DNA from 2 places in the Priestia sp. BR_2 genome. Region 2 is predicted to be linked to the other one. Evidence: riboswitches for the same ligand, from Rfam matches in the RefSeq annotation. Region 2 holds a riboswitch; the other holds the start of a gene.
The links. Region 2 has a riboswitch for S-adenosylmethionine ahead of RB298_RS23880 (methionine ABC transporter ATP-binding protein). Riboswitches for the same ligand answer to the same signal wherever they lie in the genome.
Positions count from the first base shown of each region.

Region 1 (7,538 bases), on a different contig from region 2:
GCCAAAGCGGGCAGGCATGGGCGTGGCGACGGTTATTATTTTGTTTTCATGGCTGTTACTCCCGCGGCTCGGAACGGGCAGAGGCAGAGAAAGAGGCAGGCAGACTTGACGGGAGCACAATGTTTACATATGCTTCGAATAGAGCTTGTTAGCAACCATATAGAGAACAAGGCACAGCACATCGTGGAGAGGATGGAAGAAGCATGAGTTTACTTGGAGCAATTGAAGCAGGAGGAACCAAGTTCGTTTGCGGCGTGGGTACGGAGGATGGAACGGTTGTGGAGCGAGTGAGCTTTCCGACGACAACCCCTGAAGAAACCATGGCAAACGTCTTTAACTTTTTTGCGGATAAGGATATAGAGGCGATCGGAGTCGGTTCGTTCGGACCGATTGACCCGGTGAAAGGCAGCCCGACCTACGGCTGCATTACAACGACGCCGAAGCCGCATTGGAGCAATTACAATATCGTCAAAGCATTGGAAGAGCGTTTTGACGTTCCGATCGGATTTGATACGGATGTAAACGGAGCTGCTCTTGGAGAATATACGTGGGGGGCGGCCCAGGGACTGGACAGCTGTCTTTATATCACCATCGGAACGGGAGTGGGAGCAGGCGCCGTGGTATCCGGCGAACTGATTCACGGCCTGTCCCATCCGGAGATGGGGCATATTTACGTTCGCCGTCATCCGGAAGACAAATATGAAGGGACCTGTCCTTATCATGCAGACTGTTTGGAGGGGCTTGCTGCGGGACCGTCTCTTGGCAAACGCTGGGGTGTTCCCGGCGTGGAATTGACGCCGGATCATCCGGCTTGGGAGATGGAAGCTTATTATCTCGCTCAAGCGCTGATGAATTATGTCCTCATCTTGTCCCCTCAGCGGATCGTGATGGGTGGAGGCGTGATGAAGCAGGAGCAGCTGTTCCCGCTGATCCGCACGAAGCTTCAAGAGCTGCTGGCAGGATATGTTCAGCATCCAAGCCTTCATGACGGGATCGATCAATTCATCGTTCCGCCGATGCTCGGCGATAATGCGGGTCTCTGCGGCGCATTGGCATTGGCCAAGCTGGCAGTGGATGAAGCCAAAAGCATTCAAGCTTAGCCTGATTTCTTATATAGGGCAAGTTCAAAATGGATTGGATTCTATTACAGATTATGGTATTATAGTTTCAACAGTATAATGTATGGAACGAAGGAAGCACCTTTCTTGCCGCTGCGCGGAGGAGAGGTGCTTTTTTGCGTTGTTCCGCCATTATGCTGATTGCGTAAACGGGAGGTTATCGAGGGATGCAAATTGTGTTCATGAATCGGATGAGCGGAGCGGATGAGTCAGGTCATCTCCGTTCGGCCCAAGTATGGATCGGCGAGGAAGAAGGAGGATGGCGACTCGGCTGGCGGAATATGGAACCGGACGGTGAAGTTTCCGATGACGAATGGTATGAAGGCAACTCATGGAATGAGCTGCTATGCGTGTATCGGCACCAGCTTGCGAAGAAGCTCGGAGAAGGCTTCCGCCCGCTAATCGAAGGGGTATTCCATGAACCTGGGGAGACCAGGAGCAAGAATCTCGGCACTCAGAAGCTGCAGTGTTACAGCGAGCTGTACGGATCGGAGGAGCTGTACACGGAGCTGTGCGCCTGGCGCAGGAGAAAGGCAGCATCCGGAAGAAAAGCGCCCTATTTCATTGCCAGCAACCGGGTGCTGCGCATGATCAGCGCTTTTGTTCCCCAGAGTGAGGAAGAGCTGCTGCAGCTTCCGGGAATCGGGGTTAGCAAGGCTTCGGAGCACGGGGTGGAATGGCTGGAGATTACGACGAAAACCGAGCGAACCACCACGTTTCCACTGGATTGGGTGTATACGCAGCTGCCGGAAGAGGAGTTCTTGTCCTGGCTGTATAAACAAAAGGAACAGAGATATCAGCAGGAGCTTGAACGCTTCCGAACCCGCCGTGCGATGCTGATTGGCATAGCCGAGGGCGCTTCGCTGACCGAGCTTGAAGCGCGTACCTCGCTGTCGCGCCGGGATTTGGTCGAGGAATTGGAAGGGCTTGAGAAGGAAGGCTATGATACGGAGCAGCTGCTCCAGGTCGAATTGAACACGATGACGGCTGCGGAGCAGGAAAACGTATGGAAGGCGTTTGAAGAGTTGGGCGATACGTTTCTTAAACCTGTGTTACAGCGGGTATACGGACAGGGACAAGCGGAGAACGCAGAAGCAGAAGAGCTGGGCGGAACGGAGAGGCTGTATGAGCGGCTTCGTCTCATACGCATCCGCTTTCGGCGGGATCAGCCCGGCAAAGCGAATGCCGGTTAATCTGCCTTAAACGAAGTCAGGACGGATTCCCCGGTTGCAGGGAGATCCGTCCTGATGCTAATTCGCCGTGCTTGTAGATTGAGTTGTAGTTGCGGCGGTTCGTATGAACCGTTGTGATCCGGCCAGTACTCTCCCCTTTGACCAGGGTGCCTCATATCCAATCTTTTTTACGGAACAGGTAAAACATGAGTGCGCCGGCAAAAACCATGATGCCGATAACCACATAATAGGAATATCTCCAATGAAGTTCCGGCATATACTCAAAGTTCATGCCGTAGATGCCCGTAATCAGCGTCAATGGAATAAAGATCGTTGTAATAGCGGTAAACACGCGCATGATTTCATTGGCCCGATTGGCGATACTGGATTGGTAAGCTTCCCGAAGGTTCCCCATGAGATCCCGATAGGTCTCGAACGTTTCGGAAATTTTAACGGCATTTTCATAGATATCGCTGAAGTATTTCTGCAGCTGGTCATCGATCAGCCGAAGATCTTTTTTGTTGAGCGTATTGATAACTTCCTTCTGAGGTCCAAGCACCTTTTTCAACCAAAGAATCTCGCTTCGCAGACCGATGATCTCGCTGAGATGGGATTTTTTGGTATGCATCAGAATGTCTTCCTCCAGCTTTTCAATCCGCGCTTCAATTCGGTCCCCTACGGAGAAGTAGTTGTCCGTGACGAGGTCGATCAATAGATAGAGGAAGCGGTCGGGCGTGCTGACTTCATCCTCCCAGAGAAGCGGTTTGACGGTGCGGAGCTCATGGATCTTTTGCTTGGTCACCGTAATAATAAAATGCCTGCCCAGGAAAACATTCAATGCCCGAAGGAAAATCTCTTCGTCGTCAAACCGGATGCTGTTCACGACGATAAAATAGTGGTTCTCGTATATTTCAATTTTGGGACGCTGCTCCTCTTCGCTGAGGCAATCCTCAACGGCAAGATCATGCAGGGAGAAGAGGGGCTGCAGTTCGGCTAAATCATCCACGTCCGCATCCAGCCAGTAGAAGCCGCTGGCCGGAGCTGTCAGCGTCATTTCGATGTCATCAACAGGGGTAAATACGCCCGAATCGACCAACCGGATTTTCATCTGATATCACTCCTTTGTCTAATCCAAGCTGCTTAAGTCAAGCAGTTAAGGCACAGGATATCAGCCCACCGGTGTACGGGCATAAATCGAGGAAGGTTAGAATACGATAAAAAGCGCATGAAAAATAACGCTGCCCTCTGCCGGTAAGCTGATCTTGATCCTATGCGGTTGTGCGTCTTGTGCATCCAGTTTCTGGCTCGGGTCACCGTCCATCTTCCATGTCACCTCTTTCATACTCGGTTTTAAACAGCACTTGTCTAGTATAACGCCGGGTGTAGGACCTTTCAAGTGAAATCCGGAGCAGTCCAAGGGCCATGATATAGGGTATGGAAACCTTTGGTGAAGTGTGACAAACTCATGAAAAGGTTCTTGACGAAAAATTGAGGATGATTTAAAGTAGGTATCAATTACGAAACAATTCCAAACAACTGAATAAAGCGAAATCTTATCAAGAGCAGGTGGAGGGACTAGCCCTATGAAACCCGGCAACCGGCGGCAACATCGCACGGTGCTAATTCTTGCAGGAGATACGACGATTGTATAAGCCGTTGTATAGCCTGACAGATGAGAGAGGCGCATTGTGATACGTATATGATGACCTTTCTCTACTTCGAGAAAGGTCTTCTTGCGTTTATACAGTCTAACGCTCTTTCTCACAGCTTTATGGATGTATCATTTCATATTTCGAAGGAGTGAGCCGAGATGCCAATTAAAATTCCGGATGCCCTGCCGGCAAAGGAAGTTCTGGCTGGAGAAAACATTTTTGTCATGGATGAGAGTCACGCGTTTCATCAGGATATCCGCCCGCTGCGGATTGCGATCCTGAATTTGATGCCAACCAAGGAAACGACGGAGACCCAGCTGCTGCGATTGATCGGCAACTCCCCGCTCCAGGTGGATGTCGTCCTTCTTCACCCGAGTTCCCACGTATCGAAGAATACGTCGGCCGAGCATTTGAAATCATTTTACAAAACCTTTGAAGAAGTGAAGAACCGTCGTTTTGACGGCATGATCATTACAGGAGCTCCGGTCGAGCAGCTGGAGTTCGAAGAAGTGAATTACTGGGATGAGCTTACTGAAATTTTTGAATGGACCAAGACCCATGTAACCTCCACGCTCCATATCTGCTGGGCGTCGCAAGCCGGGCTTTATTATCATTACGGCGTGCCGAAATACAGCCTCGAGGAAAAGTGCTTTGGCGTATTTCCGCATACGATCAATGAAGCGTGTACCAAGCTGCTCCGCGGATTTGACGAAATGTTCTTTGTTCCGCATTCCCGTCATACGGAAGTTCGGCGCGAAGACATAACAGGCGTGGATGATTTGGTCATCCTGTCCGAGTCCGAGGAAGCAGGGATTTATTTGGTATCCAGCCGTGACGGCAAGCAGATTTTTGCCACAGGGCATTCCGAGTATGATGCGGACTCCCTGAAATGGGAGTATGACCGGGACGTTGCCAAAGGCATGGACATCGCGCTGCCGCGCAACTATTACCCGAACGACGATCCAACAAGAACCCCTCCGTCCATATGGCGCGCGCATGCAAACTTATTATTCACTAATTGGCTCAATTACTATGTATATCAGGAAACGCCATATGATATCGGTCCGCAAATTTAACAGCGTACGGGAGGAGAGTTTGTGATGGAGAAGAAACCTTTGAATATAGAGAGCCGGCTGGCACAGATCGGATCGGTGCAGGAACCGGTAACGGGAGCAGTGAATTTTCCGATTTATCAGGCTACGGCATACCGCCATCCTAAATTAGGCCAGAGCACGGGGTTTGATTATGCCCGCACCAAGAATCCGACCCGTTCGGTACTCGAGGATGCTTGCGCCGAGCTGGAATCCGGTGACGCCGGCTTTGCCTGCAGCTCGGGCATGGCGGCCCTTCAGACGATTTTTGCGCTGTTCGGTCAAGGCGATCACCTGATTGTGTCGCTCGATCTGTACGGAGGGACGTATCGGCTGCTGGAGCGGATCATGTCCAAGTTCGGGGTAACGGCAACCTACGTGGATACGAACGACTTGGATGCGCTGGAAGGATCCAGACGACCGAACACGAAGGCCGTATTTATCGAAACGCCGACCAATCCGCTCATGATGGTTACGGATATCGAAGCCGTCTGTACGTGGGCAAGACGCCATCAATTGATCAGCATCGTGGATAATACGCTGCTAACCCCGTATTTCCAGAGACCCATCGAGCTTGGGGCGGATATCGTCATACATAGCGCCACCAAGTATCTGGGAGGGCATAACGATGTGCTGGCAGGCATCATCGTGACGAAGGGCAAGGAATTATCCGAGGAGATGGCCTTCCTTCATAACTCCATCGGGGCGGTGCTTAGTCCTTCCGATTCCTATCAGTTAATGAGGGGAATGAAGACACTCGCGCTCCGCATGGACCGGCACGAATCGAATGCAACCGCGGTGGCAACTTTTTTGACAACCCACCCGGCGATCGGCGAGGTGTATTATCCTGCTCTGCCGGATCATCCGGGGCATGAGATCCAGAATCGCCAATCCAGCGGCAACACGGGCATCTTCTCCTTCAAGGTGAAGGACGCCCGCTATGTCGAGCCGGTGCTGCGGCACATCAAACTGATTGCATTCGCAGAAAGCCTCGGAGGCGTCGAGTCCCTGATGACATACCCGGCGGTCCAGACCCATGCGGACATCCCGCTTGAGATTCGGGAAGCGATCGGCGTGGACGACCGCTTGCTTCGGTTCTCGGTCGGCATCGAGCATGCGGATGACCTGATCGCGGATTTGGATGCTGCGCTGGGCGCGGCTATGGCAGAAGTGGAAGGGAGCAAAGGAGCATGAGCATCGATAAAGGTCTATCCGGCTTGGGAACGGAAACCAAGCAGGTATCAGTAAAACAGGGACACAAAGAAGAACTTCGTTTCGAGACGAAACTATTGCATTTCGGCGGGGAAATCGACCGGGCAACCGGCGCCTCAAGCGTTCCGATCTATCAAGCATCGACGTTTCATCATGAAGACGTCTTTAACCCGCCGCTGCACGATTACAGCCGTTCCGGCAATCCGACGCGGCAGGCGCTGGAAGATTATATCGCCCTCTTGGAAGGAGGCGTGCGCGGCTTCGCTTATGCATCCGGCATGGCGGCGATCTCCAGCTCGTTCATGCTGCTGTCCGCGGGCGATCACATGATCGTGACGGAGGACGTATACGGCGGAACCTACCGCCTGCTGACCAGCATACTGAGCCGTATGGGCATCGAGAGCACCTTCGTCGACATGACCGATCTGGATCAGGTGAAGGCGGCCCTCAAACCGAATACAAAAGCGGTTTATATGGAAACCCCTTCGAACCCGACCTTGAAAATTACCGACATCGGCGCCGTCACGGATTGGGCGAAGGAGCAAGGTCTGCTCACCCTGCTGGACAATACGTTCATGACGCCGTTCTATCAGCGCCCGATCGAGTTCGGCGTGGATATCGTCATCCACAGCGCAACCAAATTCCTTGGCGGACACAGCGATGTGCTGGCAGGTCTCGCCGTAGCCAGAACCCAGGAGCTGGGAGACCAGTTGAAACAGCTGCAAAATGGTTTGGGCACGGTGCTTGGAGTGCAGGATTCCTGGCTCCTTATGCGGGGCATGAAGACGCTCGGCACTCGGATGGCCCACTCCGAGCAAAGCGCGGCCAAGCTGGCGGCCTGGCTGCAGGGAAGAAGCGACATTGAGCAAGTGTATTATCCCGGCCTCTTGAATCATCCGGGACGGGAAGTCCATGAGAAGCAGTCGAGCGGTTACGGCGCGGTCATCTCCTTTGACGTCGGCTCAGGCGAGCGTGCGAAGCAGGTGCTGAACCGCGTGAAGCTGCCGCTGGTAGCCGTCAGCCTGGGAGCAGTGGAAAGCATCCTGTCGTATCCGGCGATGATGTCCCATGCGGCCATGGGCGAGAAGGTTCGGCATGAGCGCGGCATTACCGACGGTTTGCTCCGCTTCTCGGTCGGACTGGAGGATGTGGATGACCTGATTGCCGATTTGGACCAGGCCTTTTCTGCCAGCAGCTAAAGATTTTTTAGAAGCAATGAACCTCATTTGAAGATTTGCCAAATCATAGAATTCGGCATCCTGTCACGGACGGGATGTCGTTTTTAATGGCGGA
Region 1 covers NZ_JAVFHM010000165.1:31,410-38,947, forward strand. The annotation lists partial or broken gene RB298_RS07325 (molybdate ABC transporter permease subunit) at 1-26, shown strand, start outside; gene RB298_RS07330 (ROK family protein) at 204-1,100, shown strand; gene RB298_RS07335 (HRDC domain-containing protein) at 1,286-2,311, shown strand; gene corA (magnesium/cobalt transporter CorA) at 2,463-3,398, opposite strand; SAM riboswitch class I at 3,841-3,969, shown strand; gene metA (homoserine O-acetyltransferase MetA) at 4,101-5,018, shown strand; gene RB298_RS07350 (PLP-dependent transferase) at 5,043-6,227, shown strand; gene RB298_RS07355 (aminotransferase class V-fold PLP-dependent enzyme) at 6,224-7,444, shown strand.
Region 1: linked by a shared signal. The riboswitch ahead of metA (homoserine O-acetyltransferase MetA) and the one ahead of RB298_RS23880 (methionine ABC transporter ATP-binding protein) in region 2 are both predicted to bind S-adenosylmethionine.

Region 2 (7,538 bases):
GATGCGACTCGTAACAGTCCAAATAGGCCTTGGTTCGGGTCACGTTGCTTCGGTTGGCGGCGGCAGCGGCCTCCTGAATGCGATGAACCAGCTCTTGCTCCTCATCCGTTGGCTGCAGGTCCGGCTCATGACCGCGAATATCGCTGTGACCTTCTTGCAGAGGGAGAAACGAAGAAATGCCCTGCGGCAGATAGGGATGGGAGGAGAGAATGTTCTTGAGCTGCCTGCGAATGGCCCTGACGGCTGTAGGATCCCACTGCAATTCATGCCTGTTCATCCGAAGCTTTAAGGAATATCGCCAAGCTGCCACCATACCCGACCATGATTCTGCCAGGGCTTGCGGAATGGCGGCTGTCCATGCCCCGTAATCCCTGCCCCGATTTGGTTTGTCCTTGGCTCCGTGCGAGTGCATGCCGGTTGTCACCTGCACTTTCTGATGATAATTCCAGACCGTGAACCTCATACAGTCAGTATGCTCTAAAATTTGACTTCCACTCAACAATTTGATTCACTAGGGGTGAAGGAATTCGACGTAAAGGGGAGATAACTAATGGAAAAAATCACTTCAGAAGCAGAATTTCAGGTTGCAATCCAGTCTCCACGACTGACAGTTGCCGTATTTAAAGCGGACTGGTGCGGCGATTGCAAGTTTATCGATCCATTCATGCCGGAGGTTGAGACGAAGTTCTCCAACCAATTGACTCTGGTGGAAGTTGACGTCGATGCTGTCGGTGACGTGAGTCAGCAGCAAAATATTCTGGGCATCCCTAGCTTTGTTGCATACTCTGACGGTCGCGAGCTGGTTCGCTACGTTAACAAACTCCGCAAATCGCGCGAGGAGATTGAAGATTTCCTGCAGCGTGCCGTAGACGTATACGGTACGATTCACAAGTAAGCAGTGACGATAGCACCGCCGCCTTTGAGCTATAACGGGCGGCGGTGTTGTTTTTACATTGGATATTATGAGGGGAATTGCGAAGTCAAGTACCTTGAGCATGAAGGTTTTGTTCATTTTTGAACATTTTGTCACAATCGCTCAAGTGACCGGGGCTGAAGAATCAGGTATAATGAAATGTGGACTGTATATGATGCGATCCTGTATAGGTTTTGAATAGTGAATGATTATGAGCAGCAGGTGAGATAAGTGAACGATAAACAATTAAAGTGGCTGAGTTACATAACATGCTTAATTATGTTCTGCGCGACTTTCGGGGGCATGGTTGTGACAAAGACGGGGTCGGGGCTTGGCTGCGGCCAAGAGTGGCCGCTGTGCAACGGCAAATTTGTTCCCGCTTACACGGTGTCCTCGATGATCGAATATTCCCACCGGGCCGTAAGCGGAATGGCCGGCTTGGCCGCCTTGGCTTCGCTGATTGCGTTCTGGAAGTACAAGCGGGACCGCCGGGATTTGATGGCTTACGTCATCGGAACCTCGATATTCGTCGTGGTACAAGCCATCATGGGGGCCCTCGCGGTGGTTAAACCTCAATCGGCGGCGATCATGGCGCTGCATTTTGGCTTCTCGCTGATTGCTTTTGCCAGTTCGGTCATGCTGGCTTTGGGCATGCGCCGAATCGAACAAGCGAAGGGACCCGCTGACCTGGAGCGATTGCCGCGGGTGGGCAAGGGCTTCCGTAATTTAGTCTGGGGCACAACGTTATACAGCTACATCGTGGTGTATATCGGTGCATTCGTCAGCCATACCGATTCCCGGGAAGGCTGCTCCGGCTGGCCGTTGTGTAACGGAGAAGTGATACCGGAGCTGAGCGGAGGGGTCGGCATCGCCTTTATGCACCGCGTGGCCGCGCTTCTGCTGCTGATCGTGGTGGCGGTGATGGGGCATTTTGCATATTGGCGCAATCGCGATAACCGGGAGATCCAGATGCTGGGCATTTCGGCAACCGTGCTGTGCCTGCTGCAGGTGTTCAGCGGCGCCCTCATCATGGCTACGATGCATAACGAGGAAGTTTACGTATTCTCCGCACTGGGTCATACGCTGCTGATCTCGGCGCTGTTCGGCGTACTGTGTTATTTAAGCGTCCGGGTATGGCAGCTCAGCAAGCCGCTCGAAGCCGAAATACGGAAGGGCCACGACGTGCCCCGCGAAAAGATCGTATAAGGAAGAACGCCGATCATTCCGTTAAGAAAATCCAATATTCTATAGCATACATGCATGCAAAGTCCCCGGACCGGAGTTCGAGGGCTTTGTTGTATAGAAAGGAGCTGCCGGCAGCCGTATCGAAAAGGTTTGATAAGGCAACGAATTTGTTTATATTTAATAACACCGGAGAAATCACAAGTCGCTCCATGCTTATGGAGTTGTCTTCCCGTTTCGGGGGCATCCTAACAGGACGAACCCGGATTGGCGCAGCAGATGATGGGTCATCTGCCAGTCAAGGGGATGCCGAAGGGCCTGATGGCGATCCGGATGAGTTGCCCCCGCGCGAGGATATCGCCGTGAAGACGGCCGCTGAGCGCTGGAATGACTATATTGGCATTGGCACAATCGAGATCAAGAACCAAGGTTAATCTGATGACGCGAGGGGGTACCGCCATGCTTCGAATGTTACTTGGGGAACAGCCCCGGCAGAACAACGGCCTGCTGGAGGAAGCCATCGAGTCGATGGTGAAGACAACCCGGCTGCTGCAGAAGGAAATGGATAAAAATCAAGATCCGACGCATGATTTTCGCAAGCTGGAGATTTGGACCCGGGGACTGATCGTCTCCCTGGATGAGCTGGAGCAGAGCTGGAATGCGGCCAAGCATTTCAGTCAATCGGTTAAATCGGGTTACATCGATGATATGTCGATTCAGGAGCAAGGGGAATATCAACGATATGTGTATTTTTACAAAAACGGCTTCATCCGCGTATTCTCGATCCTTGACAAGCTGGGCACGGTGCTGAACGATTTGTTTGATCTGCATACCTCCAAGGTTAAGGCGCATTTTTCTTATTTTACGGTCCTGCGGCAGTTCAGATTTTTGAAGGCCCACGGTGAGCTGGCTGAAGAGCTGGAAGCGATCAAAGATCGCTACAAAGCACCGCTGAACGCGCTCCGCAAAAGGCGCAACGCTGAAATTCACTACATGAACTCCGAGATGCAGGATGATTTGTGGCAGCGCCATCAAGGACTGTCCGACAAAATCGAGCTGGAGGATATCGACAAGCACCTGGACGATCTCCAACAGGGCATCGATATGGTATGCCGCAGCCTGGCCGCCTCGTATAAATATACGAACAAGCTGTGGACTGAAAATGGAGTGCGGGCTTAGGCACAAAATCGCCATGAAATTCCTTTTGACAAAAGCCTGAAAAGAATCTATACTAACTATTGCATTCATTAAATGTTATCAAATCAGATCAATTTAATCGGAAAAATTTCATATCGATGTTTTCTTATCGAGAGAGGCGGAGGGACAGGCCCGATGAAGCCCGGCAACCGACTTCTTGCGTACCATTGCATAATGCGATGACGCTTGGAGTGACATGGTGCTAATTCCTTCAAAGCTATGGGATACCTTCAGCTTTGACAGATGAGAAAAGGCGTTGACTTTTACGTAAAGAGGGCCCTTTTTGATTCTACAAAAAGAGGCTCTTTTCTTTTGGGTAAATAGATATGAAGCTAAGGAAAAAGGAGGATTATCGGATTGATTGAGCTCAAGCAATTGACGAAGCAGTACGGAAAAGCCGGGTCATTAACAACTGCGTTGTCCGAATTGGATTTGTCGATTGAAAAAGGAGAAATTTTCGGAGTGATCGGACACTCCGGTGCAGGTAAAAGTACATTGATCCGCTGCATCAATTTACTGGAGCGTCCCACCTCGGGCGAGGTGTGGGTCAACGGCAAAAATTTGACGTCGCTCGGCAAGAAGCAGCTTCAGGCGGAGCGCCGTAAAATCGGAATGATCTTTCAGCACTTTAACCTGCTGTCTTCCGCGACGGTGTACGATAACATTGCGTTTCCGCTGCGTCTGATCAAGACGCCGAAGGCCGAACTGGAGCGCAAAGTATCCGAGCTGCTGGCTTTGGTCGGCTTGGAGGCGCATCGCGACAAATACCCGTCCCAGCTGTCAGGGGGCCAGAAGCAGCGGGTGGGCATCGCCAGGGCGCTCGCGAGCGATCCCGAAGTGCTGCTGTGCGACGAGGCCACTTCGGCCCTTGACCCGCAGACGACGGATTCGATTCTGCGCCTGCTGCTGGACATTAACAAAAAGTTTCATCTGACGATCGTGCTGATTACCCATGAGATGCACGTCATTCAGAGCATATGCGACCGGGTCGCCGTTATTCATCAGGGCGGCATCGTAGAGCAAGGACCGGTAACGGAAGTGTTCCTGAAGCCGAAGCATGAAGTGACGCAGGAATTCATCCGCCAGGAGATGGACAGCGGCGAAGCGCTGCGACTGGCTATGCAGGGTCAGGTAAACGGCCCTTCAAGAGCGGTTCAAATCACGTTCCTGGGGTCGAAAACGTACGAATCGATCCTGTCCCATACCGTTCATGAGACGGGCGTGAATTTTGCGATTCTGCAGGGCACGATCTCTACGATCAAAGAAACGCCGTACGGCCAGCTCATCGTTCGTTTCGAAGGGGAAGAACGCGCAATTGAAGATACGATCCGGAGGCTGCTTGAACAAGGACTAGACGTGGAGGTGATTCATTGATGTTCGGACTTGATTTTACCCAGATCGACTGGAAAGAGATATGGACGGCAACATTGGATACCCTGCGGATGCTGGGAGCTTCGGCCTTGTTCAGCTTCATCATCGGACTGCCGGTCGGCGTGCTGCTCTACATGGCCGCAAGGTCCACGTCCGGGTTGGTACGCTTCGGCTACACGATTCTGTCGTTCATTGTAAACATTCTGCGCTCGGTTCCGTTCATCATCCTGATCGTGGCGATGATCCCGATTACGAAGTCGATCGTAGGTGTTTCGTACGGCGTGCTGGGCACCATTCCGCCGCTGGTGATCGGCGCTGCTCCATTCTTCGCAAGGCTCGTGGAAACGGCTTTGAATGAAGTGGATAAAGGCGTGATCGAGGCGGCTCACGCCATGGGCTCCTCGACAAGCCAAATCGTATGGAGAGTGCTCCTTCCGGAGGCTCGTCCGGGCCTGCTGGCCGGGATGACCATCACGATTGTAACCCTGGTATCTTACACCGCGATGTCCGGTCAAGTCGGGGGCGGCGGTTTAGGGGATTTGGCCATTAAGTATGGCTATTACCGTTATGAGACCGAGATCATGATTCTGGCTGTCGTGCTGATGATTGTCCTGGTCCAGCTGCTGCAGATGGCAGGAGATCGTCTGGTGCGGCATTTTACAAGAAAATAACGGATTGATGAGGCTTCAAGAAAGACAATATATAAATCATATATTTTTCGGAGGGAGAGTTTTAGAATGAAAAAATGGACATTGGCATTGATCAGCTTGACCTTGGTTACGGTGCTGGCTGCATGCGGCAGCAAGCCTGCGGATAACGCATCCGAGCCAGGGGGAACAACGGGAGGCGGCGGTCAAGAGACCGTGACCTTGAAAGTAGGGGCTTCGCCATCACCGCATGCCAAGATTCTCGAGCATATCAAGCCTGCGCTTGAAAAAGAGGGCGTAAACCTGGAAATCGTAGAATTCACGGATTATGTGCTGCCGAATACGCAAGTGGATTCCAAAGAAATGGACGCGAATTTCTTCCAGCACAAGCCTTACCTGGATAACGAAATCAAAGAGCGCAAACTGGACCTGGAGTCCGTGATCGCCGTGCACGTGGAGCCGCTGGGTGCGTACTCCAAAACCATTACATCTGTGGATGAGCTGAAGGATGGAGCGGTTGTAGCCATTCCGAATGATCCTTCTAATGCTGGCCGTGCATTGACGCTGCTGTCCAAGAACGGCGTGATTAAGCTGAACGACGAAAGCAAGCTGGAAGCAACCGCCAAGGATATCGTAGAAAATCCGAAGAACCTGGAGTTCAAGGAAGTTGAAGCCGCTATGCTGCCTCGTATGCTGGATGAGCTGGATCTGGCTGTCATCAATACGAACTACGCGCTGGAAGCGGGACTGGACCCAACGAAGGATGCGCTCTTCATCGAAGACAAGGACAATCCTTATGCCAACCTGCTGGTAGCCCGTCCGGACAACAAGGACTCCGACGCCATCCAAAAACTGGCGAAGGCGCTGACTTCCGAGGACGTGAAAACCTTTATTGAAGAAGAGTACAAAGGTGCCGTCATCCCGGCATTCTAATTCGAGCAGTAAAGCTCGATATAATGTATATGAATTCATCGTATATGTGAAGAAAGGGCATTATCCAAGAGACCCATCGGTCTTTGCGGATAGGCCCTTTTTTCTTTCTTTTTCTGTCGAATGGCCATTCCTGGTCGGAAGCAAGTTGTTCGGCCTTATCAAATCTTTTATACTGAAGGAAGGATATCCATCTGAGGAGGGAAAGCCTTGAAGGGAAAAGTGGCGCTGATTACAGGCAGTGCGACAGGTTTGGGAAAAATGACGGCACTGTCGTTAGCACGGCAGGGATGTCATATAGCCATAAATTATGTGAACAGCAAGGATGAAGCGGAGACGCTTTCCCGTGAAATCGAGGGGTTTGGCGTGAAATCCATCGCGATTAAAGCCGATATCGCCAGCGAGCCTGAGCTGTATTCATTGGTGGATCAGACGGAGGAGCGGCTGGGCAGCGTCGATATCCTGGTTAACAATGCTGGACCGTTCATTCGGGAACGCCGTCTGTTCTCGGAGTACAGCCGCGACGAAATCGTACATATGGTGAATGGCAATTTAACCGGCGTCATGCTGCTGGACCATCGCGTTCTGCCTGCCATGCGGGAGAAAAAATGGGGACGCATCATCCACTTTGGTTTCGGGCATGCGGGAGAAGCCCGCGCATGGCCTCAACGCTCCGCCTACGCGGCTGCGAAGGTGGGCCTGGTCTCCTTTACGAAGACGCTGGCCGTGGAAGAAGGGCCGTATGGAATCACCGTGAATATGATTTGTCCGGGGGATATCCGCGGGGCCAACAAAGAGAAAACCATCGATGAAGTATCCGGCATTCAGGACGGGTTGACTCCTCGCGGACGATCGGGCAGCGGCGAGGACGTCGCCAGGGTGATCGAATATTTATGCCTGGATAAATCGGATTTCATTACCGGCAATATTATGGATATATCCGGCGGGCTGGACCCGATTCGCCCGTTAATCAAGCCGGAATAAAACATCCCCACTAAGTGGAATCTACGCTTCGATGTTTATTCCATTTACTTTGCGGGGATCCCAAAACCATTAAATGCGATTCAAGAATTGCTAACGCTTCGCTGAAAACTTATATCTTCATTTCATCTCAAAAAAAGAGTCTTGGTCCCGCGAGGGAAACCAAGACTCTTTATAGTTAAAGAAGATTTAGAATACTTGAACTACTTCTTGGATGCCTTCTACTTCTTCAACCAGGGCGCGCTCGATCCCTGCTTTCAGAGTAATGGTGGAGCTTGGGCAGCTACCGCATGCACCCATCAATTTCAGCTTAACGA
Region 2 covers NZ_JAVFHM010000294.1:41,245-48,782, forward strand. The annotation lists gene RB298_RS23855 (DUF2515 family protein) at 1-412, opposite strand, end outside; gene RB298_RS23860 (thioredoxin family protein) at 551-895, shown strand; gene RB298_RS23865 (COX15/CtaA family protein) at 1,145-2,119, shown strand; gene RB298_RS23870 (hypothetical protein) at 2,206-2,529, shown strand; gene RB298_RS23875 (Cthe_2314 family HEPN domain-containing protein) at 2,555-3,274, shown strand; SAM riboswitch class I at 3,396-3,542, shown strand; gene RB298_RS23880 (methionine ABC transporter ATP-binding protein) at 3,650-4,666, shown strand; gene RB298_RS23885 (methionine ABC transporter permease) at 4,666-5,334, shown strand; gene RB298_RS23890 (MetQ/NlpA family ABC transporter substrate-binding protein) at 5,401-6,243, shown strand; gene RB298_RS23895 (SDR family oxidoreductase) at 6,451-7,224, shown strand; gene RB298_RS23900 (NifU family protein) at 7,411-7,538, opposite strand, start outside.